4 regions of the Rhizobium sp. CC-YZS058 genome follow, and region 1 is predicted to be linked to each of the others. Evidence: predicted binding sites of a transcription regulator. Region 1 holds the regulator's gene; each other region holds the start of a gene.
What was found. Region 1 encodes LexA, which represses DNA repair genes until DNA is damaged. Its sites were predicted from a motif close to TGTTCNNNNTGTGTTCNG; they were not measured.
Positions count from the first base shown of each region.

Region 2: U8330_RS13550 (PA0069 family radical SAM protein) is a predicted target of LexA. The motif match lies at 1,581-1,598, and genes of this name have one in related genera.
Region 3: U8330_RS01115 (YifB family Mg chelatase-like AAA ATPase) is a predicted target of LexA. The motif match lies at 2,220-2,237, and genes of this name have one in related genera.
Region 4: recA (recombinase RecA) is a predicted target of LexA. The motif match lies at 4,209-4,226, and genes of this name have one in related genera.

Region 1 covers NZ_JAYESJ010000001.1:1,904,285-1,912,067, reverse strand. The annotation lists gene U8330_RS09095 (NAD(P)/FAD-dependent oxidoreductase) at 1-824, opposite strand, end outside; gene U8330_RS09090 (deoxyribodipyrimidine photo-lyase) at 821-2,269, opposite strand; gene U8330_RS09085 (hypothetical protein) at 2,410-2,589, opposite strand; tRNA gene U8330_RS09080 (tRNA-Asn) at 2,686-2,760, opposite strand; gene U8330_RS09075 (hypothetical protein) at 2,969-3,250, shown strand; gene U8330_RS09070 (hypothetical protein) at 3,356-3,727, opposite strand; gene U8330_RS09065 (hypothetical protein) at 3,925-4,143, shown strand; gene lexA (transcriptional repressor LexA) at 4,267-5,004, shown strand; gene U8330_RS09055 (hypothetical protein) at 5,537-5,779, shown strand; gene U8330_RS09050 (hypothetical protein) at 5,892-6,014, shown strand; tRNA gene U8330_RS09045 (tRNA-Cys) at 6,136-6,209, shown strand; tRNA gene U8330_RS09040 (tRNA-Lys) at 6,355-6,430, opposite strand; gene U8330_RS09035 (cytochrome c biogenesis CcdA family protein) at 6,799-7,548, shown strand; gene U8330_RS09030 (AEC family transporter) at 7,556-7,783, shown strand, end outside.
Region 2 covers NZ_JAYESJ010000001.1:2,808,795-2,816,577, reverse strand. The annotation lists gene U8330_RS13555 (ribonuclease HII) at 1-174, opposite strand, end outside; gene U8330_RS13550 (PA0069 family radical SAM protein) at 334-1,491, opposite strand; gene U8330_RS13545 (glycosyl transferase) at 1,712-2,248, shown strand; gene moaB (molybdenum cofactor biosynthesis protein B) at 2,282-2,827, opposite strand; gene U8330_RS13535 (4-(cytidine 5'-diphospho)-2-C-methyl-D-erythritol kinase) at 2,927-3,829, opposite strand; gene U8330_RS13530 (tetratricopeptide repeat protein) at 4,152-5,981, opposite strand; gene U8330_RS13525 (polyprenyl synthetase family protein) at 6,166-7,182, opposite strand; gene U8330_RS13520 (DUF2007 domain-containing protein) at 7,305-7,526, shown strand; gene U8330_RS13515 (tRNA1(Val) (adenine(37)-N6)-methyltransferase) at 7,523-7,783, shown strand, end outside.
Region 3 covers NZ_JAYESJ010000001.1:222,745-230,527, forward strand. The annotation lists gene U8330_RS01100 (YbhN family protein) at 1-399, shown strand, start outside; gene U8330_RS01105 (hypothetical protein) at 409-939, opposite strand; gene gshB (glutathione synthase) at 1,197-2,144, shown strand; gene U8330_RS01115 (YifB family Mg chelatase-like AAA ATPase) at 2,299-3,831, shown strand; gene U8330_RS01120 (hypothetical protein) at 3,945-4,217, opposite strand; gene U8330_RS01125 (transglycosylase domain-containing protein) at 4,629-6,908, shown strand; gene dnaK (molecular chaperone DnaK) at 7,171-7,783, shown strand, end outside.
Region 4 covers NZ_JAYESJ010000001.1:2,007,206-2,014,988, forward strand. The annotation lists gene alaS (alanine--tRNA ligase) at 143-2,809, opposite strand; gene recA (recombinase RecA) at 3,059-4,150, opposite strand; gene U8330_RS09570 (carbohydrate kinase family protein) at 4,376-5,464, shown strand; gene U8330_RS09575 (pseudouridine-5'-phosphate glycosidase) at 5,598-6,515, shown strand; gene cckA (cell cycle histidine kinase CckA) at 6,578-7,783, opposite strand, start outside.

The DNA of each region.
Region 1 (7,783 bases):
TTGTCGAACAGGCGCAGGGTGCCATCCGCCTCCGTGACCGCGACGCGTCCGCCTTCGCGACGAATACCGCGAACGGGCGCATTGAGCTTCAGCCGGTCGCCGAGCCGCGCCAACAACTTGTCGAGATAGACACGGCTGCCGCCCGCCACCGTCCGCCAGGGGTGTGGCTTGGCATAGATCAGGCGATGATTGTCGAAGAACTGCACGAAGCGCTCGGCGGGGAAATCCAGCATGCGGGCGGCCGGCGCCGACCAGATGGCGGCTGCCATGGGGATCAGGTAGTTGTTGGTAAAGCCGGGCGAGAAGCCGCGCCAGTTCAGATAATCCCCGATCGAGCGATCTCCGAGCACGCCGGCGCTCCGGTCTGCCAGGCAGGTGCGGTTGAAGCGCAGGATTTCGCGCAGCATCAACAGGAAGGAGGGGCGCAGCATATTGCGCTTCTGCGCGAAGAGGCCAGAGAAGGGTCCTCCCCGCCATTCGAGCGCGCCTTCATCGAGCGAGAGGGAAAAGCTCATGCTGCTGGGATGGGTGACGACCCCGAGCTCGGCAAAAAGCGCGGTGAGGTTGGGGTAGTTCGCCTCATTGTAGACGATGAACCCGGTGTCGACCGAAATCGGCGTTCCGTCATAGTCGATGTCCACGGTCGCCGTATGGCCGCCCGGCCGGTGGTCCTTCTCGTAAAGGGTTACGTCATGGACCGGGGCCAGCGCCCAGGCAGCCGAGGTGCCCGAGACGCCCGACCCGATCACCGCGATCGACAGTCGTCGTCCCGTGTCCGCCGAAGGGCCGTTGCTCGAAAAGGCGAGGGGCGGAGACAGTGTCATGCGGCGTCCTTGAGAGTGCGATAAGCGGCCAGCGCACGATCGCGGGCCTTGGAATGATCGACGATCGGCGAGGGATAGGTTTTACCGAGCGTGATGCCGGCTTCCTTCAGCACCGATGCCGGTGCCTCGGCAGGCCGGTGGATGTATTTGTCGGGGAGGCGGGCCAGTTCCGGCACGTGCTCGCGCACATAGCGGCCCTGCGGGTCGAACTTCTCGCCCTGCGTGGTCGGATTGAAGACCCGGAAGAAGGGGGCGGCATCGGCGCCGCAGCCCGCCACCCACTGCCAATTCATGGCATTGCTGGCCGGGTCCGCATCCACCAATGTATCGCGAAACCAGGCCTCGCCGCGCCGCCAGTCGATCAACAGGTCCTTGACGAGGAAGGAGCCGGTGATCATCCGCACGCGATTGTGCATGATCCCGTGCCGCCAGAGCTGGCGCATTCCGGCATCGACGATCGGATAGCCGGTGAGGCCCTTCGTCCAGGCGGTAAAGTCTCCGGAGTGATCCTGCCAGCCGAGCCGGTCATATTTTCGGTTGAGATTCTCCCACCGCATGTCCGGATTGTGGACCAGAAGGTGGTAGGCGAACTCGCGCCAGACCAGCTCCTTGCGGAAGGTGACGACCTCGCGCTCGGGCGCGTGCTTGAGGCCGCGGGTGGCGTGAAAGACGCGGCGAGGCGAGAGTTCGCCCAATGCCAGATGGGGCGAGAGGCGGGAGGTGCCGTCCTCCCAGGTGTTCTCGCGCGCTGCCGTGTAGCCACCGATGAGATCGTCGAGGAAATGTCTCAACCGGGCTTGAGCGGCCTTTTCGCCCGGCGTCCAGAGGTCGGAAAAGGCGTTGGCCCAGTCAAGCCGCGGCAGCAGAGCGAGAGCCTCGAGCGCATCGGACTTCGGCAGATGTTTTGGGGCGGTGATCGATCGCGGCGCCTCGATCGGCTCCTCCGGCTCGCCCGCAGCTTCGAGCGCCCGCCAGAACGGGGTGTAGACGCGGTAGGGCCCGCCCGTCTTGGTGCGGACCTTGGTAGGTTCGTGGAGAAGTGCGCCGGCAAAGCTTTCCGTTTCGATGCTCTTCTCGCGAAGCGCAGCCTCCAGCGCCGTATCAATCTCTGCGCCCGCCGGGTCGTAGCGGCGGTTCCAGTAGACGGCGGACGCACCGGTTCGTTCGACCAATCTCGGCACGATGTCGATCGCCTCGCCACGGCGCAGGATCAGCGGCGCGCCAAGGCGTTTCAGGTCGTCGCTGAGGGCGGCGAGGGAATGATGCAGCCACCAGGCCTGTGCCTCGCCCAAGGGGCCGGATTCGCCAGGCTCGAGGATGTAAAGAGGGAGGACGGCGCGCCCGGAAGCGACCGCGGCGGCGAGCGCACGATTGTCATCGGTCCGCAGGTCCTTTCGGAACCACAGGATGACCGTTCCCGTCTCCGCCCGCTGTGCCTTCGCCATTGTCCCCGCCATCCTCTATCCGCCGCTGTCTACGGCAGACGAGAAGGGGTGGATCAGGGATCACGGAAAAACAAGATGTTGCTGCGTTTATCCGAAACGACTTTTCAAGAATGATGCCGAGCTCACTGAGACGGCAGACGTCAGAGCGCCCCGCCCGTCACAGGGTTGACCACTGGTCGTTCCGCCTCGTCCGGTGTGCCGCTGGGGACTGCGAAAGGAGGTGCGACAGGCGCATCTTCTTTCTGCTCGGCCTCATCCGCTCGCTCAATCACGTCTTTCGGCGACGATTGTTCGACGTCCGTCCGCTTCTCATCCACCATCGTCCACCTCCGTCAAAGACAAGAGGAAGGCGGGACTGCACGGATAGTTCCCGGAGAGGATGGATGAAGGGATTAGGGAAGGAAAGAGCCAGTAAATGGCTCCCCGGGCCGGATTCGAACCGGCGACCTGTCGATTAACAGTCGAATGCTCTACCGCTGAGCTACCAGGGAACATCTGCGCCGCAGAAGTGATGCTGCTATTACAAACGCTTTCTCGATTTGCCAAGCGCTTTTTCAAAAAAACTTGCCGCCCTGTGGATGAATGCCCATCTTCGCTGCGCATCCCGCGCGGCCCGAGAGACGGGCTATTGCCGCGCGAGACGGCGGCGCGCCCACGCAGGCGCGGGATGCCGTGTGAAACGAAATGAAAGGAAGAGGCATGTCGGATGCCGAAAACCGGGTTCGTCCCGCGGCGCCGCCGCATCTTCAGCTGGGGTCATGGCGGATTCGCTTGCCGCGCTCCCGCTGGCTGCGGGTGCTGATCGGGGTCCTGTTCGTGCTGTTCGGCTGTCTCGGCTTCCTGCCGATCCTCGGCTTCTGGATGATCCCCGTCGGCCTGATCGTCCTGTCGCACGACTTCGCCAGCGTCAGGCGCCGACGCCGCCGCTTTGCCGTCTGGTGGGGTCGACGCCGGCAGGCGAAGGAACAGGCATCGTCATAAGTCACCGATTGAAGCGCTGAAAAGGCAATGGCCCGCACGAGGCGGGCCATGTGAGACTTCACGACCGTAGCTGCTACGGGCCGGTGTACCCGTCAACCAGAGAGCTTACGGCTGCTGCGCCGCGCCGCCGCTCCCGGTCTGCGGTGTAGGATCGCGATCGGCGGGAGCCGGCTGCATGGCTTCGCCAGCCGGCGGCGTATTATCGACCGTGCCTTGGTTCGGGGTTGTGGCGCTCGTATCGTTCGGTGTCGCTGCCGGAGCCGTCTGCCGCGTGGTCGCGGCGTCGTTGTCGACGCTTTCGCCGTAAAATTCCGCGATTCCCCACGCGAGGGCTGCGAGCACCAGTCCGCCGATCAGCACCTTCAAGACCGGCGAACCCTGTCTGCCCTGCCGGGCTTCCGTCGGGGAAAGGGTCACCTTCTTGTTCAGTTCGCTGGTGTTGCGCACGTCGCCGCGCTCGTCGACTACCTTGGCCATGATGTCTCCTCAGGCCGGCTCAGCCGGCGGTTTGATTGCTGGAAGAACGCAACCAAGCCTGTTGTGTTCCCGCAGGCCTCGGCATCGCGAGTCTCTCTCCCTTCCCATTTCGTCGCGACTCGATTCGTGATAGAGAAAGCATGTCGCTGATTTGCGGAGGAGCAAGCGGGCGACCTGTCTGCATTCGGGAGGACGACATGCAGTATTCCGTTCAATTCTTTACATGGACCCCGCGCGAGGGCGTGCACCAGGTTGGCCAGACCATTGCCGTCGAGGCGGTCAACGCCAAGCTCGCCGCTGTCACGCTGCTCGGCGTGCCCCTCGACGAGACGGGCGCCAGCAACAGGCTGGCGGCGCGGGTGTGGGGACGCGAGAATGAGGAGAGGGCGGACTGCGTCTGCTTTTTCTACCATTAGCGTCGGCCGGTGCTCGTGGGCTCGAAACGCGATCCGTTTTTCGCTGATTGAGGGCCTTGTGGAACACATAAGGAACAGCTAGTCTCGTTCTTGATTTGTTTCCAGCGATTCCGGAGCCTCGCCATGCTGACGCGCAAGCAACAGGAACTCTTGATCTTCATCCATGAGCGGCTGAAGGAATCCGGTGTTCCCCCCTCCTTCGACGAGATGAAGGACGCGCTGGCGCTCGCTTCCAAATCCGGCATTCACCGGCTGATCACCGCGCTGGAGGAGCGCGGCTTCATTCGGCGTCTGCCGAACCGGGCTCGTGCGCTGGAGGTGATACGGCTGCCGGAGGCCTATGGCGCCCCGAGCAAGGAACCGCGCCGCAGCTTTTCGCCGAGCGTCATTCAGGGAAGCTTGGGGCAGGAGCCGGCCGCGCCCGCCGCCGCACCGTCCGCGCGGGGTCGGCCCGTTGCGCCGGGCAACGACAACAACAGCGTCTCCGTTCCGGTCATGGGCCGGATTGCAGCGGGTGTGCCGATCTCGGCGATCCAGAACAACACGCATGACATCGCCGTGCCGCTCGACATGATCGGCGTCGGCGAACATTACGCGCTCGAGGTCAAAGGCGATTCGATGATCGAGGCCGGTATTCTCGACGGCGATACGGTCATCATCCGCAACGCCAACAGCGCGAGCCCCGGTGAGATCGTCGTGGCGCTGGTCGATGACGAGGAGGCGACGCTGAAGCGCTTCCGCCGAAAGGGCGCCTCCATCGCACTCGAAGCCGCCAATCCGGCGTATGAGACGCGAATCTTCGGCCCCGAGCGGGTCAAGATCCAGGGCCTTCTGGTCGGCCTGATCCGCCGCTACCACTGACGGTTCACGGGAAAAGGGCAGGCAGGCCGTGCCTGCCTCCCAGCCTGCTCGGTCCGCCTTTCAGACCGTCACCGTCGGTCGATATCGCCATCGCCGCGGATGAACAGCATGCCAACGGCGCCGAAGACGACGACGGCCTGCAGAATAAACATTGGCCATTCCTGTGCCATGCCGAACCTCCCGGGCGCGCCTGCTGCTGCCTACTGCTTACGATCGCGGCGCGCTCGCTCCTCGACCAGACCTAGCGCGCCGTCCGTCCCTTAGAAGGGTGGCGCGGGTGATGGCGATCTCCGCGACCGATGCTGGACGAGAGAGCCTGCGTTTCGCCTTCCCGGCATTGCGGGCTTTGCGACCGGTCTCCCGCATCCACTCTCGCGCCCGTCCGTCCGCGCTCATCGAAGCGAGCCATTCGCTTGTTGCACGGCAAGCTTGTGCAGGGATCGTGCCTGGCTGCGGAACCGCAAGCCCTTTGGCACGTTTGCTGCTCGAATTCGAACGGCGGACATGATGATCGCCGGATGGGGACATGACCATGCCCGGCACAAACGCCGTCCTAGAAGTGCTTGCCTTCGACCGCGCCCCGGATGGCGGCTTGGCCCTGGTCGAGCCGACGATTTCCGCGGCGAGCGAAGATGAAGCGAGGCACGTTGCCCTTCGCCTGGCTGACCAGCATGCCGGCGCTGTCGCGCTGCGCCGGGACACGAGCCCGGCCGTCGGTGAAAGCAGCGCGCCCGTCGTTCTGTTCCAAGCCGGCGAGATCGGCGATTTCGACTAGCGGGATCGTCCCGATCCACTGCTGCCGTTCGCTTCTTCAGAACACGACCACACACCATTCCAGTTTGCCTCCCGCTGCCATCCCTGGCGCGGCCTGCCGAAAGGGTATCTCCATGCGTTTCATCTTCGTTGGCATGATCGTCTCCGTCCTTTCCATCCTTGCGCTGAAATACGCCAACAACGACATCGGTCAGGCAGTGCCGCTGATGAACCCGCAGGCGGTTTCGAGCCTCTGATCCGTCGCGTCATGGGCGAGGAGACGCGGGCGGGGAAAAGTGCGGCCCGCACCGGCTTGCCTCTTGCGATTTCTCGCGGATGGCTCTAAACGCACGCCACGGCTTGTTTATGAGCCTGTGAGGCCTCGTGGCGGAGTGGTGACGCAGAGGACTGCAAATCCTTGTACCCCGGTTCAATTCCGGGCGAGGCCTCCAAAACTCTCCACATCATGATAGAAGTTTGATTGTTGCCATCGTTTGGCCGCGCCATCCGCGAAGGGGACGGCGCATCTCCCGGCTCCGCAAACGATGCCCGCCAGTCCCGTTCAATTTGCGTGTTTTTTTCGTAATTTGACGAAGATGGTGAGCGCGCAGGGATTCGAACCCTGGACCTACTGATTAAAAGTCAGTTGCTCTACCGACTGAGCTACGCGCTCTTCCAGATCCGGCACGGCCGGCGAAAGTGGGCGGAGATATGCATAGGCCGGCCCGCGGGGTCAACCCATAAAAGCCTCTTCGCTGTTTTTCCATCGGCCTCTCTCGGCAGCGACCGAGCGCGACTCCCCAGCAGCATTCCGCCGGCGGACCTTCGCGACGCCGTTCATCCTGATCGTCCAATCCCTCGTCGCGCGATCCCCGGTCGTGTTGCCGCAGGGAGGGTGAGACGGTTTCCAAGGGGCGATGGGAGCGGTAGAGGGGAGGGGCTGGCAGGGGTGCGGCCATGGTCGGTCCCGCCAGTGACTTCATGCCGGCGCGGGCTTGGCGCGGCGCGACGTCGGTTCGATTGACATGCCAGGAGTTGCCGGTGGCCATTGCCGAAATCCCGATCGTCTATGCGCTTCTCGCCGGGGCGCTCTCTTTCCTGTCACCTTGCGTGCTGCCGCTGGTCCCGCCCTATCTCTGCTATATGGCGGGCGTATCGATGGATCAGTTCCGCGAAGGCGGCGGCCCGGCGGCTGCGGGTCAGGTGCGGCGGGCGGTGTTCGTCACCGCGGTGCTGTTCACGCTCGGTTTTGCCACGGTCTTCGTCGCGCTCGGGGTCGGTGCGTCGAGCCTCGGCATGCTGCTGCGCCAGCACATGGACGTGCTGTCGCGGCTCGGCGGCTTCGTCGTCATTCTGATGGGTCTGCATTTTCTGGGCGTCCTCCGCATCCCCCTGCTTGCCCGAGAGGCCCGATTCCAGGGCGCAGGCAAGCCGGCGACGCTTTCCGGCGCCTATGTGATGGGTCTCGCCTTCGGCTTCGGCTGGACGCCGTGCATCGGTCCGGTTCTCGGCACCATTCTCGGCGTTGCCGCGGCACGCGACACTGTGGGGCAGGGTGCCGCGCTTCTCGCCGTCTATTCGCTCGGCCTCGCCGTTCCCTTCTGGATCGCGGCCGGGTTCTCCGGCGCCTTCATGGGCTTCCTCACCCGCTTTCGCCGACACCTGGGACTGGTGGAAAAGATCATGGGCGCTTTGCTGGTGCTTTCCGGCCTCGCCTTCCTGTTCGGCTTCGTCAGCAGCGTCGCGATCTGGTTCCAGGAGAGTTTTCCCATCCTGATGAAAATCGGGTGAGGCGACCGTGGCCTCGCTTCTCGCGCTCGTTCTCCCGTTCTTCGGCCTCATCCTGCTTGGCTATCTCGCCGCGCGCTTCACGCCGCTGCGCCATGCCGGGGCCGATGGTCTTGCCTGGCTGAACGCCTATGTCCTCTACCTCGCCCTGCCGGCCCTGTTCTTCACGCTCATTTCCCGTACGCCGATCGAGGAACTCGCGCGGTTCGATTTCATCGCGGTCGATCTGGCGGCCACC
Region 2 (7,783 bases), 900 kb from region 1:
AACGACCGGGCCAGCCAGGGGGCCTCGGCCCGCCTCGTCGGTCCCGGCCACCGGCCAGAGCCCTTCACGCAAGGCAGCATCCTCCAGCGAAAAGTCGGGTCCGTCAGTGACGGGCAGCACGGCCTTTGCTGCCGCAAACAGTGAAGGAGAATCGGGAGATGTGCGTCGCGCCATGGGCACAGAGGAGCACAGTCTCCCGATTCCCTTCAAGCCCCCCTTGCCATGGCGGCGGCGCCGGGGGGAAATGTGGCCGGTCCACGAGGAGGACAGGCCACAAATGTCGTTGCTTCACCCTGTCTACGCTGCCAGCGGACAACCGGATTACAGGAGGCTCTAAAATAGCGCGAGCTGCACGCCGGCGCCGAGCGGTGGCGTGAAAAGATCGCTGTTGAGGGTACGGCGCGTGGTGTTGAGCTCCAGCCGCTTGGCTGCGAGATCGAAGCGGCGGCCGATCTGCCATGCGTAGGGGCCGGTCCCCTTCATCCGCTTGCCGAACTCGGCGTCGTAATCCTTGCCGCCGCGCATGGAGCGAACCAGCGACATGACGTGGCGGTAGCGATCCGGATAATGGCGCAGCAACCAGTCGCGAAACAGCGGGCTCACCTCCAGCGGCAGGCGCAGCAGCACATAGCTGGCCTCCGCGGCACCGGCTGCCTTGCCGCTGTCCAGCACGCGTTCGATCTCATGGTCGTTGAGCGCCGGAATGATCGGCGACATCAGGATGCTGGTCGGGATGCCGGCGTCGGACAGCGCCCGGATCGCCTCCAGCCGCTTCGGCGGCGTCGAGCAGCGCGGCTCCATGGCGCGGGCCAGCTTGCGGTCGAGCGTGGTGACCGAGAGCGCCACGCGCACCAGGCCCTTTTCGGCCATCGGCGCCAGAAGATCGATATCCCGCGTAACCAGGGCCGATTTGGTGACGATCATCACCGGATGATCGGCCGCCTTCAGCACCTCGATGATCTGGCGGGTGATCCGCCATTCCTTCTCGATCGGCTGGTAGGGGTCGGTGTTGGTGCCGAGCGCCAGCGGCTTCACCTTGTATCCCGGCTTTGCCAGCTCGCGCTCCAAGAGCCGTGCGGCATCCGGCTTGGCAAAGAGCTTGGTCTCGAAATCGAGCCCGGCGGACAGCCCGACATAGGCGTGGCTCGGCCGCGCGAAGCAATAGATGCAGCCATGCTCGCAGCCACGATACGGGTTCACCGACCGGTCGAAATTGAGATCCGGCGAATCGTTGCGGGTGATGACGCTGCGTGGCTTCTCGATCTGCACCTCGGTCTTGAAGGGCGGCAGATCCTCGAGCGAGTGCCAGCCGTCATCCTCGATCGTGCGGCTCACCGGCTCGAAGCGGCCTGCCGTGTTCAGCGCCGCACCGCGCCCGCGCCGACGCTCGCTCTCGATGCGCAGGCCGCTCTCGGCCAGCATCGCTTCGGCCATGTCGGCCCCGTTGCCGGGCGCAAAGGCGCCCTGCCTGACATGAGACAGATCGGTCATGGGATACTCCGGCTGGGGCAACGGGGAGACGCGCGATGCAGCACGAGTCGGCCTCCCCGGTCCCGATAGCGCAGTGATACCGCGATGGATGGAACATTGCAAGAACAAACCCATGGAGATCAACCGGCCGCAACCCGGATTCATGATGAACATTGTTTTAAAGCGCTTCGGGGCCGTCTCTCGGTGGTGCTTTCTGCTGCGCTGCGGTAGCCTGAAGCTTATGTTGACCATTCTTCTCGAAACCCGGAACCATGAGGCCCGCCTGGCTCAAACGCTGGCGGCTTTGGTGCCGGGGGCGGTGGAAGGGCTGGTCAGCGATGTGCTGATCCTCGACCGCGGTTCCAGCGATGCCTCCGGCGCCGTGGCGGATGCCGCCGGCGCCCGGTTTCTGAAAGAGGGCACGCTGTCGGAGGCTCTCACCGCGGCGCGCGGCAGCTGGCTGCTCCTGCTGGAACCCGGCGCCCGTCCGCTCGGCAACTGGGTGAACGAGGTTGCCGAACATATGGCCGTCGGCCGCTCGCCGGCGCGGTTCTCGGCCTCGCAGCGGCATCGCCGGCCCTTTCCGGCCCGGCTCTTCACACGGGCGGGCCTGCTGGAACAGGGTTACCTCGTCCGACGCAGCGAGGCCGCGGCGCTCGCCCGTCCCGGCATGGGGCTCATCGATCTCGTTCGAAAACGGTCCGTGCATCGCCTGCCGAGCGAGCTGATGCCGGCCTGGGCCGCGGCGCCCGAAGGGGCGCCCTCCGAGCGGGCGTAGCCTGCCGACCGCTTCAGCCGGGGAAGGCCAAAGTCACCGCCGCAAATGTTCATCCAGCCGAGGCATGATCTCGACGAAATTGCAGGGCCGGTGGCGATAATCGAGCTGCTGACGCAGAATGCCGTCCCATGCATCGCGGCAGGCGCCGGGCGAGCCCGGCAGCACGAAGACGAAGGTCGCGTTCAGCACCCCTGCCGTGGCACGGGACTGGATGGTGGAGGTGCCAATCTTGGCCGCCGAAAGCTGGTGAAACAGAACGGAGAACCCGTCCATCCGCTTCTCGAACAGCGGTTCCAGCGCCTCCGGCGTCACGTCGCGCCCGGTAAATCCGGTTCCGCCCGTGGTGATCACCACATCGATCTCCGGATCGTCGCTCCAGGCTTGCACCTGCGCGGCAATGGCCGAGCGCTCGTCCGCAACGATCGCGCGCGCCGCAAGCCGGTGCCCTGCTTCGAGAATACGCGCCTCCAGCGTATCGCCGGACCGGTCGTCGGCCCGCATGCGCGTGTCGGAGACGGTCAGCACCGCGACGGTCACCGGAATGAACGGCCGCTCCGGTGCGGGGGTCTGGTCAGCCATGGCGAAGATCCTTTGAGGCGGAGGCCGCAACGCTGCGGGTGGCGAGAGATGATCGATAAAAGCGGCGAGTAATGGGTCTGCAAGACCCTGCGCGCAGCATCACGCCGCAGCCACGGTTTCGCAAGCCATCACGAACCAGTCCGGCCTAGACTGGCTGAGGGCGGCAGCGGCATGGTTGCGCAGCTCGGCACTTTCATAGAGCGCAAAACAGGTGGCGCCCGAGCCGGACATGCGCAGAACCGCAGCCTCGGTCAGTTCCAGCGCTTCCAGAACGGCGCCGATTGCCGGCTGAAGCGAGAGCGCCGGCGGCTGCAAGTCATTGCGCAGTTCATCGAGAGCCGAAAACCAGTCGGATCCTTCCGTCAGGTTCTCGGGCAGGGCGAGCGGGCTGTTGGTCTTCTGGATCAGCGCGCGGAAGACGGAGGGCGTCGAAACCCCCACCAGCGGATTGACGAGCAGGGCGTGGAAGGTGGGCATGGGGAGCGGGGTGATCTCTTCGCCAATGCCGCGCGCAATCAGCGGCCTGCCCTCCAGGCACATCGGCACGTCGGCGCCGAGAGCAAGCCCGAGCGCCGGCAGCGCCCGCGCGGCGCCTTCGGCCTGCCAAAGCGTCGAAAGCCCCTTCAAGGTCGCCGCCGCATCGGCCGATCCGCCACCGATTCCGGAGGCGATCGGAAGGTTCTTCTCCAGATGCAGGTGAACGGGCCCGGTGGCATAGCCTTCCGCCTGCAGCGTGTCGCGCAGCAGGTCGCGGGCCGAAAGCACCAGATTGCCGTCCCCAGCCTCGCGCGGCAGCTGGTCGGCAAAGGGGCCGGAAAGCGTGAACCGATCCTCCTCGGCCGGCGCCATCATCACCCGGTCGCCGCGATCGGCAAAGGTCACCACGCTTTCCAGCAGATGATGCCCATCGGTCCGTTGGCCGACCACATGCAGCGCAAGATTGATCTTCGCCGGCGCATGCACCACCAACGCCATATCCAGCCCGGTCTCGGAGTCAGTCATGAGAGACACTTTCGTTCAACGGTCTGAAAGAGGGCACGGCGCTGCATCCAGGTCTCCCCCCTTGTAGAGGAGAGACCGTGGCGTGGGACCTTTGCCCAGCATTGCGCGGCTGAGAGGAGGAGGCAGGGAGGGACATTGGAGAGTAGGCACGGCGCGACCTCCGGGTCTCCCCCCTCGTGGGGGGGGGAGATGGCCGGCAGGCCAGAGGGGGTCTTGCGTGCGGCTGGATGCGGCGCTCGGGGTGAGAGCGCCGGATCGGCGGAGACCGCCGCCGGCGTGACAGGACCGTGTGGTGCACGCCGCGGGATCATCGCCCGTCGGGTCAGGACTTCTTGTCCGGCGTCTCGGTCACCGCCGGCTTTTCCGGCTTGGCGTCGGCCGCGGCAGGGACCTTGGGCGTGAGCGGGGGCAGGCCGTTGGCGATCTTGTCCTTGATCTTCGGGATCTCCGCCTCTTCCGGCTTCAGCTCCAGAGCCTGGTTCCACTGGAACACGGCTTCGAGCTGCCGGCCGACGCGCCAGTAGGCATCGCCCAGATGGTCGTTGATCGTCGGATCGCCGGCCTTCAGCTCGGCCGCCCGCTCCAGCTCCGCCACCGCCTCGTCGAAGCGGTTCAAGCGGAAATAGGCCCAGCCGAGCGAATCGACGATATAGCCGTCATCCGGCTTGAGCTCGACGGCGCGGCGGATCATGCTCAGCCCCTCGTCGAGATTCATGTTCATGTCCACCCAGGAATAGCCGAGATAGTTCAGCACCTGCGGCTGGTCGGGGTTGAGCTCCAGCGCCTTCTTGAAGCTCGGCTCCGCCTTGTCCCAGATCTTCAGCCGCTCATAGGCGATGCCGCGCTGGAAGAAGACTGTCCAGTCGCCGCGCTTGGGCACCGGGCCGATTTCGGCGACGGCCCGATCGTAGATCTCGGCCATCTCCTTGTAGTCCTTGTTGTCGGACAGAACGCTGCCATAGGCGAGATAGCTGCGGATATCCTTCGGGTCGAGCTCGATCAGCCCGCGAAGGTGCTTCTTGGCCTCGTCCTTGTCGCCGACTTCGGCCAGCGCCAGGCCGAGCTGCATTTCCGAGAGGCGGCGCATGGGCGACCCCTCGGGCACCGCGCGGTAGAGCGCGATGGCGCGCTCCGGCTGTTTCAGCGTTTCGGCGATCCCGCCCAGCATGACGAGAATATCGGCGCTGTCCGGATCGAGCGCGCGGGCCACCTGCAGATAGAGCGAAACGATGTCTTCGGCACCCTCGCGGTTCAAGGCCGCACCGACGGAGAAGAGCACGGCAGCCGCACCCTGGGCGGCGTTGCGCACCTGCTGCTCCTGCGGCTTGCCATCCTCGACGCTCTTGCGCAGCGCATCGAGCGGCGCATAGTTGCTGACGAAGTTCTGGCCGACGGAGATGGCGTCCAGCGCCTTCTGCTTGTTGCCATCGCGCGCTTCCAGGCGGGCGAGCGCGGTGATGGCGCGCAGGAAGGTGTCGGGTGCGGCGGCAGCGCCGTTCTTGTCGGAAATGGCGTCGGTCAGCTTGGCGCGGGCCCGCGTCTTGTCGCCGGCGGCGAGCGCGATGGCGCCGGCCTGGTAGTTCTTGAAGATGGCGAACCAGTCCGGCCCATCCATCTTGTCGATGAGGGCGATCGCCTCCTTCGGCTTGCCCTGGCCGGCCTTGGCCCAGGCGAGCAGCAGCGAGTTCATCATCCGGTCCAGATCGTTCGGGCCGGAATAGTTCAGGATCTTCTCGGCGTTGCGATATTCCTTCTTGCGGATCGCATCGACGCCGCGCACCACGGTGGTGATCCGCTCGACCGAGGCGTCGTCCTTCAGCTCCTTGGCAAGGGCCGCGCCCTTGTCGAACTCGCCGTTCATCAGCAGCGTCACCATCAGCCGCTGCTTCACATCCACATTGGTCGGCTCGAATTCGAGTGCCGTGCGGTAGAGCCGGGTGGCGGTATCGAGGTCATGGTCGACATCGGCGGTCCGCGCCGCAAGGAATGCGCCGGAGAAGGTGTTGACGGAATTGACGTCGAAGGGCTTGCCTGCCGTCTGCTCGGTCGCCGGCTTCTCCGCCTCCGCCTGGCAGAGGCCCGCACCGGACACCATGGCCAGTGTGAGGAAGGCCACGCCCGAGAGCATCCGCACTGTTCTTTTCTGCCGCATGACAAGCCTTTCGTGAGGATGGCGCCCCCGGCGCCGCCCGGAATCAGTTCTCTATGATGTAGCGCATCGCTGGCCGAAGCGGAATCATCCTCCGATCGGAGGATGCGCCCTTTCCGCGCCTGTGCCAGCAAAGAACGGCTTTTTTGGGCTGACCGCCTCGGAAACGGAGCGATGACCGTTGTTGTCAGCTTACCCGGTCGATGCAGAAATCGATCACCTCGAGCAGCGCCGCCTTGTGCGGCGAGGCCGGCAGCGGCGCCAGCGCATCGCGCGCGATCGTTCCGTAATGCTGGGCACGGGCAATGGTGTCGGTCAGTCCGCCATAGCGGGTGATGAGGCCGAGCGCCCGCTCCAGATTGGCGTCGCTGCTTTCGCCCTCTTCGATGGCGCGCCGCCAGAACTCCCGATCCTCCGCCGTGCCGCGGCGATAGGAGAGGATGATCGGCAGGGTGATCTTGCCCTCGCGGAAGTCGTCGCCGACATTCTTGCCGAGGTCGGCAGCCGAGCCGCCATAATCGAGCACGTCGTCGACCAGCTGGAAGGCGAGGCCCAGATTCATGCCGTAGGATTTCAGCGCATTGCGGCTGGCGCGGTCGGCCTTGGCGACGATCGGGCCCACCTCCGCCGCTGCGGCGAAGAGCGCGGCCGTCTTGGCGCGGATGACGGAGAGATAATCGTCTTCGGTCGTGTTCAGGTGCTTGGCGACGGAGAGCTGCAGCACCTCGCCCTCGGCGATCACCGATGCAGCGGTGGACAGAACGTCGAGCGCTTCCAGCGAGCCGACATCGACCATCATGCGGAAGGCCTGGCCGAGCAGGAAATCGCCGACGAGCACGCTCGCCTGGTTGCCCCAGATCATCCGCGCCGTCGATTTGCCGCGTCGCAGATCGCTTTCGTCGACCACGTCGTCATGCAGGAGCGTGGCGGTGTGCATGAACTCGACGCTGGTCGCGAGCTTGATGTGATGGTCGCCGCTATAGCCGAACAGGACGGCGGAGGAGAGGGTGAGCATCGGCCGCAGCCGCTTGCCGCCGGAGGAGATCAGATGATTGGCCACTTCCGGAATCATCTGCACGTCCGAACCGGCCTTGGACAGGATGAGCTGGTTCACCCGCTCCATGTCGGCCTTGGTCAGATCGACCAGCGGCTTCACGGAAGCCAGTTTGTTCTTGCCGTCATCCAGCGGTATTACGACGCCCAAAACGAGCCACTCCTGTTCAATCTCATTGACGGAGAATAGAAAGGGGGGGCTTTGGCGGCAAGGGGCATTTGCGCGCTCCGCCGGACGCCAACTGTCGCAGCCCTCGTTTTTCCAAGGATATGATGCAGGAACTCATCCGAACCAATGATGCCGTGACGCTCTCTTTCGCCGAAACCCTGCTGCGCGAGGCCGGCATCCTCTGCTTCATCGCGGACCAGGGAATGAGCATTCTGGAGGGCTCGCTCGGCCTTCTGCCGCGCCGGCTGATGGTGGAGGGCGACCGGGCCGACCAGGCGCGCCGCATCCTGCGCGATGCGGGCCTTGAGAAGGAACTCCGCGGGTGACGCCCGACTGGCAGGAGAAGCCTGCGCCGACGGAGACGATCGACAGCTTCCACCGTGGCGGTTTCCACCTCATCCAGCCGCTCGGGCGCGGCCATCGCTCCGGCATGGATGCGATGCTGCTCGCCTCCCTCGTTTCGACGCCCGGCCGGGTCGTCGATCTCGGCGCCGGTGCCGGCGCGGCGGGCCTGGCGGTGGCCGCCCGCCTCGAAGCGGCGAACGTTCTCTTGGTCGAACGGGCGCCCGACATGGCGCAGTTT
Region 3 (7,783 bases), 1.7 Mb from region 1:
TTCCGGCTGGACTATCCCAAGGCCTCGCTTGCCATCCGCCAGCTCTTCATCGCGCCGATCGAGCTCCTGGGGGCGGCGGCGATCATCTATTTCGCCCTGCCCGAGGCTGGCAATCCCGGCTATATGGTGGTGCTCGGCGTGTTCCTGGCGTCGTTCTCGGCGGCGCTGCTCTCGCATGCCCCGGGCGGCATCGGCGTGCTGGAGCTGATGTTCGTGGCCGCCCTGCCGGAGCTGCCGCCGGCCTCGGTCCTGGCGGCGCTCGCCGTCTTCCGTCTCTTGTACCTCGTCGTCCCCTTCGTCATCGCGCTCGTCGTCGTCGTCATTTTCGAGCGCGGCCAGTTCGTGGCCAGGCGGCGCGCCGAGAAGGGGCTGGCAGCCGGCGCCGATCCCGCGCCCTGACGCCGCCCCTCAGGACGGCGTGTGGCAGACCTTCGGCACCGCGTCGTCGAAGGCGGTCTTCACCTCCTCCAGCTCGGCGCTTTCGATATGCAGCGGCGTGAAGGGCGGTTCCTGCACGGCGGCGTTGACGATGCGGGTGATGTAGCAGCCGGCAAAGACCCGCTCGCGGCCGCCCTTGTCCACCGAGCGGACGGCCACGGGAACGGGCGTATAGACACTGCCGGCCGCGCCTTCCTGCGTCACGGCGCCGGTCTTCACCTTCACATCCACCGTGTCCTTGTAGCCGGCGACGAAGCTCTGATAGTCACCGGCCGGCGGACGATCGCCGAAATAGCTGTAGGCACGCGCATATTCCTGGCGGGCGATCGCATTGTAGAGCGAGCGCACCAGCGCCGCGCCATCGGAGCGATCATCCACATAAGGCACGTCCTGTGCCTGGGCGGTGCCGGTAAAGGGCGAGGAGGCGGACAGCGGCGCCAGCGCGTGGACGGCCAAAAAGGTGGCGCCGGCCAGGCCGAGGGCGGTCAGGAAACGGTTCATCAGCAGCACTCCTTGAAGGCGCATCCAGTTGAAAGGCCGATTGTGTCGGCACTGCGATCATCGGCCGCGGTCGGAGATAAGGCGGCTGTTCGTCCGCGTCCATCAACCGCCCGCCTTTCTGCAGGAGCTGCTCGGCGCGAGAGAGACAGCGCGCGGCTCGCCTTCCGCATCGTGCAAGCCGGTCGCCGCACTGCGGCCGCCTTGCCTTCTCACGGCCGCGCTTCTACATGGGAAGCTCCGACCAAGGGGGCTCTCACATGGCAGCAATCGTCAACGTCGCGGTGCAGATGGACCACATCTCCACCGTCAACATTACCGGCGATTCGACCTTCGCCATGAGCCTGGAGGCACAGAACCGCGGCTACAAGCTGTTCCATTACACCCCGGACCAGCTGTCGCTCCGCGATGGCGCGGTCATCGCCACCGTCGAGCCGATGGAGCTGCGCGACGAGAAGGGCAACCATTACACGCTCGGCGCGCCGGAGCGGGTCGATCTGTCGACCATGGACGTGGTGCTGCTGCGCCAGGATCCGCCCTTCGACATGGCCTATATCACCTCCACCCACCTTCTGGAGCGCATCCACCCGAAGACGCTGGTGGTCAACGATCCCGCCTGGGTGCGCAACTCGCCGGAAAAGATCTTCGTCACCGAATTTCCCGACCTGATGCCGCGCACGCTGATCACCAAGGACCCCAAGGAGATCGCTCGCTTCCGCGAGGAGATGGGCGATATCATCCTCAAGCCGCTCTACGGCAATGGCGGGGCCGGCGTGTTTCACTCGACGCGCGACGACCGCAACATGTCCTCGCTCCTCGAAATGTTCGGCCAGATGTTCCGCGAACCCTTCATCGCGCAGGAATATCTGCCGGCGGTGCGCAAGGGCGACAAGCGCATCATCCTCATCGATGGCAAGCCGGTCGGCGCGATCAACCGCGTGCCCGCCGAAACCGACAGCCGCTCCAACATGCATGTCGGCGGCCGGGCCGAGGCGACGGAGCTGACGGCGCGCGAGGAGGAGATCTGCGCCCGCATCGGCCCTTCCTTGCGCGACCGCGGCTTCCTGCTGGTCGGCATCGATGTGATCGGCGACAAGCTGACGGAGATCAACGTCACCTCGCCGACCGGCATTCGCGAGGTCAAGCGCTTCGGCGGCGCCGATATCGCCGCGCTGCTCTGGGACGCGATCGAGGCGAAGCGGGCCTGACCAGCGCGCACAGCAGCGCGTTTGTTCCGGTTTTCTGCAACCTGTTTCAACCCATGCGGCATGCCTGCGTGTGATCGTTCGATCATTGTTCTTGTTTTACCCCTGCTTCTGTGCAAGTCTTCTCTAATGGACGGCAACGGAGCGGTGGCGGGCGATGGTCGCGAGAGTCAGAACGATCGCATTTCAGGGCATTGAGGGCGTCCCGGTCGATGTCCAGGTCATGGTCGCGCCGGGCAAGGTCGGCATGCAGATCGTCGGCCTGCCTGACAAGGCCGTGGCCGAAAGCCGGGAGCGCGTGCAGGCTGCTCTTCATGCCTCGGGCCTCGCCATGCCGGCCAAGCGGGTCACGGTCAATCTCGCTCCGGCGGATCTTCCCAAGGAGGGCAGCCATTTCGACCTGCCGATCGCGCTCGGTCTCATGGCGGCGCTGGGAGCCATTCCGGCGGATGCGCTAAGCGCCTATGTGGTGATCGGCGAGCTGAGCCTCGATGGCACCGTGGCGCCTGTCGCGGGTGCCCTGCCCGCCGCCATCGGAGCCAATGCGCTGGGGCTCGGTCTCATCTGCCCTGCAGCCTGTGGCCCGGAGGCGGCCTGGGCAGGGGCGGAGGTGGACATCCTGGCGCCGCGCAGCCTGATCGCGCTCGCGAACCACTTTCGCGGCACGCAGGTTCTCTCGCGGCCCGAGCCGGCGACACGCGCGCTTGCCGCCAACCTGCCGGACCTCGCCGAGATCAAGGGGCAGGAGAGCGCCAAGCGGGCGCTGGAAGTGGCGGCGGCTGGAAATCACAATCTGCTGATGGTCGGCCCACCAGGGTCCGGCAAGTCGATGCTCGCCGCCCGGCTTCCTTCCATCCTCCCGCCGCTGGCGCCTGCCGAGCTGCTCGAAGTGTCGATGATCCACTCCATCGCCGGCGCGCTGCCCGGCGGCAAGCTGTCTGATCGCCGGCCCTTCCGCACGCCGCACCATTCCGCCACCATGGCGGCGCTTGTCGGCGGCGGCCTCCGCGCACGGCCGGGCGAGGCCTCGCTCGCCCATCACGGCGTGCTGTTTCTCGACGAGTTTCCGGAGTTTTCGCCGCAGGTGCTGGATGCGCTGCGCCAGCCGCTGGAAACAAGCGAGTGCATCATCGCCCGCGCCAATCACCGGGTCTCCTACCCGGCGGCGATCCAGCTCGTCGCGGCCATGAATCCCTGCCGCTGCGGCATGGCGGGCGAACCCGGCCATGTCTGCACCCGCGGCCAGCGCTGCGCGGCCGATTACCAGGCGCGCATCTCCGCGCCGCTGATGGACCGGATCGACATCCGCGTCGATGTGCCGGCCGTCGCCGCCGCAGATCTGTTGCGTCCGCGCCCGGCCGAAACCAGCGCCACCGTTGCAGCCCGGGTGGCCAGGGCGCGTGCTTTGCAGACCGACCGCTTCCTTCGGCTCGGTTTTCCGGGCGTAACCTCCAATGCGCGCTGCAGCACGGCACTGGTGGAGCAGATTGCCGAGCCGGATGCCGGTGGGCTGCAACTCCTGCGCGACGCCGCCGAGAGGATGAAGTTTTCGGCACGGGCCTATCACCGCGTGCTCAAGGTGGCGCGGACGCTGGCCGATCTCGACGAGGCGCCGCATGTCGGCCGGGTGCATCTCGCCGAAGCCATCGCCTACCGCGTCGCCGGAGATCGCCTGTCGAGCGCGGCGTGACGAGGCGCCGGGAGCGTCGATCCGCCCTCCAAGCCCGCCCGGTCGGTATCGGGCGCAGGCTCACGTGGACCGAGCGGACGCCGGCTGAGCAATAAGGCAGGGATAAGAAGCGGCTATTGCAGGGTCGGGCTGTCGTCCGCATCGGTGAAGAAGGAGTGGATGCCTTCGCGTGCAACGGTCGCCAGGAATTCGTCGAAGGCTTCGCGGTCGGTGGCGAAGGGCTCTTCCCATTCGGTCACGTCCTCTTCCTCGGTCAGCACCATCAGGCGCCAGTCGAGCTGCGTGCCGGCCGGACGGGAAATATCAACGAGAACAGTCACGCCATCCTCGGTGAATTCCCCGGACAGTTCGGAATATTCCATCTCCGGTTCATTGTCGTTCGCCATGGCCTTCCTCCTTCTGCCGGTCGCTCTTCTCAAGGGCGGTGCCGGCATCGTGCTGCGCGCCTCCCCGATCCGCCGCGCAGGCGCGGCACCGGTGTCCATCATCTAGCGCTCGCAATCCACGCGGCACTTGTCAATGGAGCACGCGGCGGTTCCCCTGTCCGGCAATTCCGACGCGGACGTCGAACGGAGCGCCCGAAGTGCCTTTATCGGCGGTAAGCCACTGTCCCGACGCGAGAAAATTCGGGACGACGTCCATCCTGTCGCTTCTGTTGGGCCGGCGCGTGTCGGTTAAAGCGGGGTTAACCTCTCCTTAAATCGCCGCATTTACGCTTCACCTGCGGGGCGACATCCGCATGCGGCTTGGCTGGTCGCTGTCTTTCACGCACAGTTTGGAGCGATGTAATCCCCGGCATGGCAGGAAAGCGCACATCATCGCGGCCGCGCGTCGAACCCTCTTTTTCGGGCAGCGGGGGCCGGGATGGCGACCTGCGGCTCGGTGCCGGCGATCGTGTAGCCGGCAATGGCGGATCGCGCGGCGGCGGAGGCCGGAAGAAGGCCGCCTCCAGACCGGCCAAGGCGGCAAAGCCGGCGCGGACGCGGCGGGCCCGCCGCTCGGGTGGCGGCCTGTTCGGCTTTCTGCGCGCCTGCATCTATTGGTGCATCGTCTTCGGCATCTGGGGGGCAATCGGCCTTGGCGGCCTCGTGCTCTATTATGGCGCCCGCATGCCGAGCGCCACCAGCTGGACCATTCCGGAACGGCCGCCCAATGTAAAAATCCTCGCTTCCACCGGCGAAACGCTCGCCAATCGCGGCGCGACCGGCGGCGAGGAAATTCCGCTCGAAAGCATGTCGCCCTTCATTCCCCAGGCCGTGATGGCAATCGAGGACCGGCGGTTCTATTCGCATTTCGGGGTCGATCCGCTCGGCCTTGCGCGCGCCGTCATCACCAATCTGGCGAGCGGCCGAACGGTCCAGGGCGGCTCGACGCTCACCCAGCAGCTTGCCAAGAACCTGTTTCTCTCGCCGGAGCGCACGCTGGAGCGCAAGGTACAGGAGGTGCTGCTCGCCCTCTGGCTCGAGCATCGCTACACGAAGGATCAGATCCTCGCCATGTATCTGAACCGGGTGTTCTTCGGTTCGGGCGCCTATGGCGTCGAGGCCGCGTCGCAGCGCTATTTCCACAAGTCGGCCCGCGACGTGAACCTCGGCGAAGCCGCCATGCTGGCCGGCCTCCTCAAGGCGCCTTCGCGCCTTTCCCCCGCGCGCGATCCGGCAGCGGCGGAGGAGCGGGCGCAGATCGTGCTCGGCGCCATGCGCGAGGAGGGGCTGATCACCGATGCGGAGGTGAAGACGGCCATGTCGCAGCCGCCGACGCGGGCGAAAAGCTTCTGGTCGGGCGCGCAGTATTACGTTGCCGATATGGTCATGGACGAGCTGCCGCGCGTGCTCGGGCCGATCAAGCAGGATATCGTCGTCGAGACCACGCTCGACCCGGCGCTCGAAACGCTTGCCGAGGGGACGATCGCGGACGCGCTGGAGGGCGAGGGCGCAAAGCTGAAGGCCTCGCAGGCCGCGCTCGTCTCGCTGGATTCGCGCGGCGCCATCCGGGCTCTGGTCGGCGGGCGGGATTATGCCGACAGCCAGTTCAACCGCGCGGTCAAGGCCAAGCGCCAGCCGGGCTCGGCCTTCAAGCCCTTCGTCTATGCGGCGGCGATGGAGATCGGCCGCACGCCCATGTCGGTCCGCGTCGATGAAAAAGTAAGATTCGGCAATTGGACGCCGGAGAATTACGACCAGAAATATCGCGGCGAGGTGACGCTCGCGAGCGCGCTTGCCAATTCGCTCAACACCATCGCTGCCCAGCTGGTCATGGAAGTCGGGCCCGCCCAGGTCTCCAAGCTTGCGCATCGCCTCGGCATCGAATCGGAGCTGCAGGCCAATGCCTCCATCGCGCTCGGCACGTCGGAAGTCAGCCTCTTGGAGCTCACCTCTGCCTATGCACCCTTCATGAATGGCGGCTTCAAGGCGACGCCGCATGTGATCTCGCGTGTGCTGACGCCGGAGGGCAAGGTGCTCTACCAGACGGATTTCGCCAATCCGCCGCGCGTGCTCGATCCCGAGATCGTTTCGGAAATGAACCAGATGATGGTGGGCGTGGTCGAGCATGGAACGGGCAAGAATGCGCGGCTGAAGGGATGGCCGGCCGCTGGCAAGTCCGGCACCACCCAGTCCTTCCGCGACGCGCTCTTCGTCGGCTTCACCAGCAATCTGACCACGGGCGTCTGGTTCGGCAATGATGATGGACGCTCGATGAAGAAGGTGACGGGCGGCGGCCTGCCGGCCAAGGCCTGGAAAACGTTCATGACCGGCGCGCATGAGGGGCTGACGCCCAGCCCGATCTTCGGCACCGCCGGCGTCGAGCCGACATTCGAGGCGCGCAGCAACGATCCCTCCTTCGAGGATCCCGGCATCCAGCGCACGATCGCCGACGTGATTTCCGGCGCGCTGGGCCGCAAGCCGTCGCGCGAGGAATTTCCGGATGCGCCCGACGCCGAACTGCCGCCGCCAGGCAGCGGCGATGCAATGAGCGCCGCACCCATGCCGCCCGCCGATGTCGGCCAGACGACCGGCGCGACACCGCCGCCCGCGCCGCGGCGCACCACGCTCCTCGACATCCTGACGGGAGGGTAAGGCCCCGTGTTCCGCCTTGCCGGCCTGGGCTGCGGTGCCCGCATGCCCAGGCCTTCCTCCTGCAAGCGCCCCGCCGCCCGGGCCCCCGTTTTTTCCCGACGCGGCGGGCTTGTGCTGCCTTGCAGTGGCAAAAACCCGTCCTTATATACGCCGCATCGCCGGGCTTTCAGGCGCGGCAAATTCTTCGCAAGACCATCCCGTTAGGGGCTGTCACATGAATGCCTGACCGGGTTCCGACAGCCCGCTGCAAGGAGAGAACGACATGGCTAAAGTTATCGGTATCGACCTCGGAACGACCAACTCCTGCGTCGCCGTCATGGACGGCAAGGACGCGAAGGTGATCGAAAATGCGGAAGGCGCGCGCACCACGCCGTCCATGGTCGCCTTCAGCGATGATGGCGAGCGCCTCGTCGGCCAGCCGGCCAAGCGCCAGGCGGTCACCAACCCGGAAAACACGCTCTTCGCCGTCAAGCGCCTGATCGGTCGCCGCTACGAAGATCCGACCGTGACCAAGGACAAGGGCCTCGTTCCCTTCAAGATCGTCAAGGGCGACAATGGCGACGCCTGGGTCGAAGCCGGCGGCAAGAACCAGTCGCCCTCCCAGGTCTCGGCCATGATCCTTCAGAAGATGAAGGAAACCGCTGAATCCTATCTCGGTGAAAAGGTCACCCAGGCGGTCATCACCGTTCCGGCCTATTTCAACGACGCCCAGCGCCAGGCCACCAAGGATGCCGGCCGCATCGCCGGTCTCGATGTCCTGCGCATCATCAACGAGCCGACCGCGGCTGCGCTCGCCTATGGCCTCGACAAGAACGAAGGCAAGACCATCGCCGTCTACGACTTGGGCGGCGGTACCTTCGACGTCTCGGTCCTGG
Region 4 (7,783 bases), 100 kb from region 1:
GCGCGGCTGGTCGGCGCTGCCTTCAATCACGCCAATCCACGTCACATGCCGGCGAGAGGCCGAGCATGGCGTGCAGGCATTCGCGCAGCAAAAAGGGCCGTACGCAGCGCACGGCCCTCCTTGCGTTCGAACAGGGGAACGGTCAGCCGGCGATGGCCGTGGCGACGGCGTCGAGGGCTTCCGATGCCTTGGTGCCGTCGGGGCCGCCGGCCTGAGCCATGTCGGGACGGCCGCCGCCGCCCTTGCCGCCCAAGGCGGCCGAGGCGAGGCGCACGAGCTCGACGGCGCTGTGGCGAGCGGTCAGATCGTCGGTGACGCCGACGACGGCGCTGGCCTTGCCATCCGGCGCCACGCCGATAAAGGCAACGATGCCGGAGCCGAGGCTCTTCTTGCCGTCATCCGCCAGCCCCTTCAGGTCCTTCGGCTCGACGCCGGAGACCACGCGGCCGAGGAACTTGACGCCGCCGATCTCGCGCACCGCGTCGGCCGAGCCGCTGTCTTCGTTGCCGCCGGTCAGCGCCAGGCGGCGGCGGGCTTCGGCGAGCTCGCGCTCCAGACGGCGGCGCTCGTCCACCAGCGCCTCGACACGCGAGACGACATCGACGGGCTGCACCTTGAGTGCCGAGGCGAGGCTGCGCACGCGCTCGTCCTGTTCGCCCAGATAGGCGAGCGCCTCGACGCCCGTCAGCGCTTCCAAGCGACGGACGCCCGCGCCGACGGCACTCTCTCCGACGATACGCACCAGGCCGATCTCGCCGGTGGCGCCGACATGGGTGCCGCCGCAGAGTTCGATCGAATAGGCCTTGCCGGCCTTGGATCCGTGCAACGCCTTGCCCATCGCCACGACGCGAACCTCGTCACCATATTTCTCGCCGAACAGCGCCATCGCGCCTTCGGCGATCGCATCGTCGACGCTCATCAGCCGGGTCGTCACGGCCGTGTTCTGCACGACGATCTCGTTCGCCATCGCCTCGACACGCTTCAGCTCCTCGGCCGTCATCGGCTTGGGATGCGACACGTCGAAGCGCAGGCGCTCGGGCGCCACCAGCGAGCCCTTCTGCGCCACATGGGTGCCGAGCACCTCGCGCAGCGCCTCGTGCAGCAGGTGGGTGGCGGAGTGATTGGCCCGCAGCCGGCTGCGGCGGGCATGATCGACGGTCAGCGTCACGGCCTGGCCGGCGGCAAGCGTGCCCTCCTCGACCCGGGCGAAATGGACGAACAGGCCGTCGCCGCGCTTCTGCGTGTCGGTCACGGAGAGGCGAACGCCCTCGCCAGCGATGATGCCGGTGTCGCCCATCTGGCCGCCGGACTCGCCATAGAACGGCGTCTGGTTGAGCACGACCTGCACGGTCTCGCCGGCCTCCGCCCGCTCGAGCGACGCGCCCTCGCGGACGATCGCCTGGACCACGCCCTCGGCACTTTCCGTGTCATAGCCAAGGAAATCGGTGGCGCCGAAACGGTCTTTCAACTCGAACCAGATCGTTTCCGTCTGCGCCTCGCCCGAGCCTGCCCAGCTGGCGCGGGCCTCCGCCTTCTGGCGCGCCATCGCATCGGTGAAGCCGGTCAGGTCGACGCCGATGCCGCGGTTGCGCAGGGCATCCTGGGTCAGATCGAGCGGGAATCCATAGGTGTCGTAGAGCTTGAAGGCGGTCTCCCCGTCCAGCGTATCGCCCTGGCTGAGCGTCGCGGTCGCATCCGACAGCAGGCCGAGGCCGCGCTCCAGCGTCTTGCGGAAGCGGGTTTCCTCGAGCTTCAGCGTTTCGGAGATCAGCGCTTCGGCGCGGATGAGCTCGGGATAGGCGCGGCCCATCTCGCCCACCAGCGCCGGCAGCAGCTTGTACATCAGCGGCTCGCGCGCGCCGAGCAGTTCGCCGTGGCGCATGGCGCGGCGCATGATCCGGCGCAGAACATAGCCGCGGCCTTCGTTCGACGGCAGAACGCCATCGGCGATCAGGAAGGCGGAGGCGCGCAGGTGGTCGGCGATGACGCGGTGGCTCGCGCGGCGCTCACCCTCGGCCTTGACGCCGGTCGCCTCTTCCGAGGCCGTGATCAGCGTGCGGAACAGGTCGATGTCGTAATTGTCGTGCTTGCCCTGCAGCAGCGCCGCGATGCGCTCCAGCCCCATGCCGGTATCGATCGAGGGACGCGGTAGGGCGACGCGCTCTTCCTTCGTCACCTGCTCATATTGCATGAAGACGAGGTTCCAGATCTCGATGAAGCGATCGCCATCCTCATCCGGCGAACCGGGCGGACCGCCCCAGATATGGTCGCCATGGTCGTAGAAGATTTCCGAGCAGGGACCGCAGGGACCGGTATCGCCCATTGCCCAGAAATTGTCGCTGGTCGGAATGCGGATGATCCGGCTTTCCGGCAGGCCGGCGATCTTGCGCCAGAGATCGAAGGCCTCGTCGTCGGTGTGATAGACGGTGACGAGAAGCCGGTTCGGGTCGATGCCGAACTCCTTGGTGATCAGGCCCCAGGCCAGCGTGATTGCCCGCTCCTTGAAATAATCGCCAAAGGAGAAGTTGCCGAGCATCTCGAAGAAGGTGTGGTGGCGCGCGGTATAGCCGACATTGTCCAGGTCGTTGTGCTTGCCGCCGGCGCGCACGCATTTCTGCGCGGTGGTCGCGGTCGAGTAGGGGCGCTGCTCGAAGCCGGTGAAGACGTTCTTGAACTGCACCATGCCCGAATTGGTGAACATCAGCGTCGGGTCGTTGCGCGGCACCAGCGGGCTCGAGGGCACGACCTCGTGGCCGTTCGCCTTGAAATAGTCGAGGAAAGTCGACCGGATCTCGTTTACGCCGCTCATCTTGCGCCCTTCAGTTCGGCCCGCGCCCCGCGCTGCCGTTTCCTCGCCGCCGCCGGGCCGGACCGCATGGCGCGAAATCCGGTTCGAAGGGGCCTCTTACCCAATGTCTGCAGGCTTTTATCGCCCGTCCCGAACCCTGTCCAGCCGACAAACAAAAACCGGCCGCCTCCAAAAGAGGCGGCCGGTCGAAAGCCTGTCGGCGACCTGCGGCAGCGACGCCAGACGCGGCGCGGCCGACACGCAAAGCCCTTATGCCAGAGCGGCGTCGTCCCCGTCGTCCTCGGCTTCCGGCGTGCCGTTTTCGAGGAACTTGTCGGCGATCAGGCCGGCGTTCTGGCGAAGCGCCGTTTCGATCTCGCGCGCCGTGTCCGGATTGTCGCGCAGGAAGTTCTTCGAGTTTTCCCGGCCCTGGCCGAGACGCTGGCTGTTGTAGGAGAACCAGGCACCCGACTTCTCGACGATCCCGGCCTTGACGCCGAGGTCGATCAGCTCGCCGGTCTTCGAGACGCCTTCGCCATACATGATGTCGAACTCGACCTGCTTGAAGGGCGGTGCCATCTTGTTCTTGACGACCTTGACGCGCGTCTGGTTGCCCACCACCTCGTCGCGCTCCTTGACCGAGCCGATCCGACGGATGTCGAGACGCACCGAGGCGTAGAACTTCAGCGCATTGCCGCCGGTCGTCGTTTCCGGCGAGCCGAACATGACGCCGATCTTCATGCGAATCTGGTTGATGAAGATCACCATGCAGTTCGACTTGGAGATCGAGGCGGTCAGCTTGCGCAGCGCCTGGCTCATCAGGCGGGCCTGCAGGCCCGGCAGGCTGTCGCCCATCTCGCCTTCGATTTCGGCACGCGGCGTCAGCGCTGCAACCGAATCGATGACCAGCACGTCGATCGCGCCGGAACGCACCAGCGTGTCGGTGATTTCCAAAGCCTGCTCGCCGGTGTCCGGCTGCGAGATGAGCAGATTTTCAAGATCAACGCCGAGCTTGCGGGCATAGACCGGATCGAGCGCGTGTTCGGCGTCGACGAAGGCGCAGACGCCGCCCTTCTTCTGCGATTCGGCGATCGTCTGCAGCGCGAGCGTCGTCTTGCCCGAGCTTTCCGGGCCGTAAATTTCGATGATGCGCCCCTTGGGCAGGCCGCCGACGCCGAGCGCAATGTCGAGCCCGAGCGAACCGGTCGGCACCGTCTCGATCTCGACGACGCTGTCCTTGCCACCGAGCTTCATGATCGAGCCCTTGCCGAACGACCGCTCGATCTGGGAGAGTGCCGCTTCGAGTGCCTTGCTTTTATCCACCGCTTTGTCCTCAACGAGCCGCAAAGAATTCTGTGCCATTCCATCCACCTTTAGGTTATCGGAGCGATCGAGGCAACGAAGCCGCCGCGAAGCAACATGTACTCTTTTTGTTCCGTTTTCGCAAGGGGTCCCCAAGCATTTGACCGACTTTCAGAATTCAGATTTCGTTCTCGACTCGTTCCCTATTCCATGCACTGATGCGCATGGGACCGGATACGGGCGCCCGCAACCGGCTTCGACCCGTGACTGTGGCGGACTTGCCGGGTGACTGGGGAGGGTGACTCGCAGGCTCCTGCCAGCAAGACGGAGCGCGCTGCGCGCCGTGTTCTGGTGATCGGCGGCGCACATATCGATCGGCGCGGCCGCATATCCGGTGATACGGCGATCGGGTCCAGCAATCCCGGGTCCTGGTTCGAGGAGGCCGGCGGCGGCGGGTTCAATGCGGCCCGCAACCTGGCACGATTGGGCAGGCCGGAGCCGGACAGTGCCGACGGCGCGGCGGAGAGCGATCGGTCCATTGAACGTCTGACACTCGCGCCGCTGGAGGTCGCCATGGTCGCGCCGCGGGGCGGCGATGCCGAGGGGGAGGCCGTCGCCGCGGCGGCGCAGGCGGCCGGCGTGGAAGATTGCCCCTTCACCTTTCTCGATCGCCGGACACCGAGCTACACTGCCATCCTGGAGCGCGACGGCAATCTGGTCGTGGCACTTGCCGATATGGCGCTCTACACGCTGTTTTCGCCGCGCCGGCTGCAACAGCGCGCCTTGCGGGAGCGGATCGCCGCTGCCGATCTCGTCCTGCTCGATGCCAACCTGCCTTCGGAAACCCTTCGCGCCGCGCTGCAGGCGGCAAAAGCCGCAGGCGCCATCACAGCCGCGATCGCCATTTCGCCGGCCAAGGTCGAGCGCCTGGTGCCGCATCTGCAGCATCTCGACTGGCTGTTCCTCAACGAGTCGGAGGCCGCTGCCGTCTGCGGGGCCCGGGCGGATACCGCTGCAGACTGGGCGTCCCGCCTCGCTGCCGCAGGGCTCGGCGGCGCCGTGGTCACCCGCGGCAGCCGGGAAGCCGTCATTCTCTCCGCCGCCGGCTGGTTCGCGGTCACGCCGCCCAACCTGCCGGAGTTGAGCGACGTGACCGGCGCAGGCGATGCGCTGGCAGCAGGGGTCCTTGCCGGGCTGCTTTCCGGCCACCAGCCGGGCGAGGCCTTGCGCCTCGGCGTCGCCGCGGCGGGCATCACCGTCCGCTCACCCTTCGCCGTCGCCCCGGAGTTGAGCCCGGCACGCCTGGCCGCGCAGCTCGCCTTTGTGCCGATGGCGGTTCCGCTCTTGCCGATTTCGCCCGATCGGACGCTCTGATGCGCGGGCCAGCGCGTCGCACCTTGGCTTTTGCCCTTCTCCTGAGCCCCGGTTCCGGCTAGGTGCTGCCTCAAGACCGCAATCGACGCGCGACCGGCGCGTCCGCTCCGTCCCCTCCCAAAGGATCGCTCTCATGCCACGTGCCTTCACAGCCCCCCTCGCCTTTTCCGCCGAAGTCGCGGCAGCGCGCGCGCGCGGCGCGCCGATCGTCGCGCTCGAATCGACCATCATCACCCATGGCATGCCCTATCCCGGCAATCTCAACATGGCGCGCAGCGTCGAGGAGATCATCCGGCGGGCCGGCGCCGTTCCGGCCACGATCGCCGTCATCGACGGCACGCTGCATATCGGCCTGGAAGCCGGCGAACTGGAGGCGCTGTCGACCACCAAGGGTGCCATGAAGGTCTCGCGCGCCGATCTCGCCTTTGCCGTGGCCGAGCGGAGGACGGGCGCCACCACCGTCGCCGCGACCATGATCGCCGCCGCGCTTGGCGGCATCCGCGTCTTCGCCACCGGCGGCATCGGCGGCGTCCACCGCAAGGCGGAGGAAAGCTTCGACATTTCCGCCGATCTGGAAGAACTGGCGCGCACCCCGGTCATCGTTGTCTGTGCCGGTGCCAAGGCCATTCTCGACATTCCGAAGACGCTCGAAGTCTTGGAAACCCGTGGCGTTCCGGTCGTCACCTATGACAGCCATGCCTTCCCGGCCTTCTGGTCGCGCGATTCCGGCCTTGCCAGCCCGCTTATGCTGAACAGCCCGGCAGCCATCGCCACGTTCCAGGCCGCGCGCGAGGCCCTCGGCATCGATGGCGGCATGCTGATCGCCAACCCCGTTCCGGAAGAAAACGAGATCCCGCGCGAGGAGATGGAGATCTACATCGCCCGCGCGCTCGACAATGCCGAGCGCGACAAGATCTTCGGAAAGTCGGTCACGCCCTATCTGCTGCAGAGCATTTTCGAGATCACCGACGGCCGCAGCCTGGAAACGAACATTGCGCTGGTCGAAAACAATGCGCGGCTGGCCGCGGAAATCGCCGTCGCCATGGCCTGATCGGTGCGCGCCGCGTCCCGGCAAGGGTGCGGCGCGCCTGCCTTGTCCGCCGGCTCGGCGCCTCAGGCGTCGAGCATCTCCCGAACGGCGATGGCGAGCTGCTTGAGCGAGAACGGCTTCGGCAGGAAGCCGAATTTCGCGTCCGCCGGCAGGTTGCGGGCAAAGGCGTCTTCGGCATAGCCGGAGACGAAGATGAACTTCAGATCTGGATAGGACTTGCGCAGCTCGGTCAGCAGCGTCGGTCCATCCATTTCCGGCATGACGACGTCGGACACGACGATATCGACCGCGCCGTCCAGCTCCTCCATCACCTCCAGCGCCTCCACGCCGGAGCCGGCCTCGTAGACCGTGTAGCCGCGCGTTTCCAGCATGCGCTTGCCGCCCCGGCGCACGGCCTCTTCGTCTTCCACCAGCAGAACGACCGCGGATCCGCCGGTCAGGTCCGTCGGCTCTTCCGCCTTGGCGGCGGCACTGGTGCCGAGCTTCAGGGGTTCGTCGATAGCCCCCGGCTCGCCGGAGGCCGGCAGGACCTCCTCGATATGGCGCGGCAGCAGGATCTGGAAGGTCGTGCCGCGACCGAGCTCGCTGTCGAGATAAATATAGCCACCGGATTGCTTGACGATGCCATAGACCATGGAGAGGCCGAGCCCGGTGCCCTTGCCGACTTCCTTGGTGGTAAAGAAGGGCTCGAAGATCTTGTCGACGATCTCCGGCGCGATGCCCGTTCCCTCGTCCGACACTTCGACCATCACGAAGTCTTCGGCCGGCAGTTCCCGCCGGTTCATCGCCGCGGCTTCCGCGCCGGTCAGGTTGCGGGTCGCGAGCGTGATTGTGCCGCCATGCGGCATGGCATCGCGGGCATTGACGACGAGGTTGATCATCACCTGCTCGAACTGGCCAAGATCGGTCTTCACCGGCCAGAGATCGCGTCCGTAATTGACCTCGAGCTTGATGTTGGTGCCCGTCATGCGGTTGAGCAGCATGCGCAGGTCGCCGATCACGTCGGTCATGTTGAGCACGGTCGGCCGCATCGTCTGCTTGCGGGAGAAGGCCAGCAACTGGCGCACGAGAACCGCGGCGCGGTTGGCATTGCGCTTGATCTCCATCAGATCGGCGAAACTTGGGTCGGATGGACGCGCCGACAGCAGAAGGTGATCGGCCGACAGCAGCACGGCCGTCAGCACGTTGTTGAAATCATGCGCGATGCCGCCGGCGAGCGTGCCGACCGCATTCATCTTCTGCGTCTGCGCCATCTGCGTCTCGAGCGC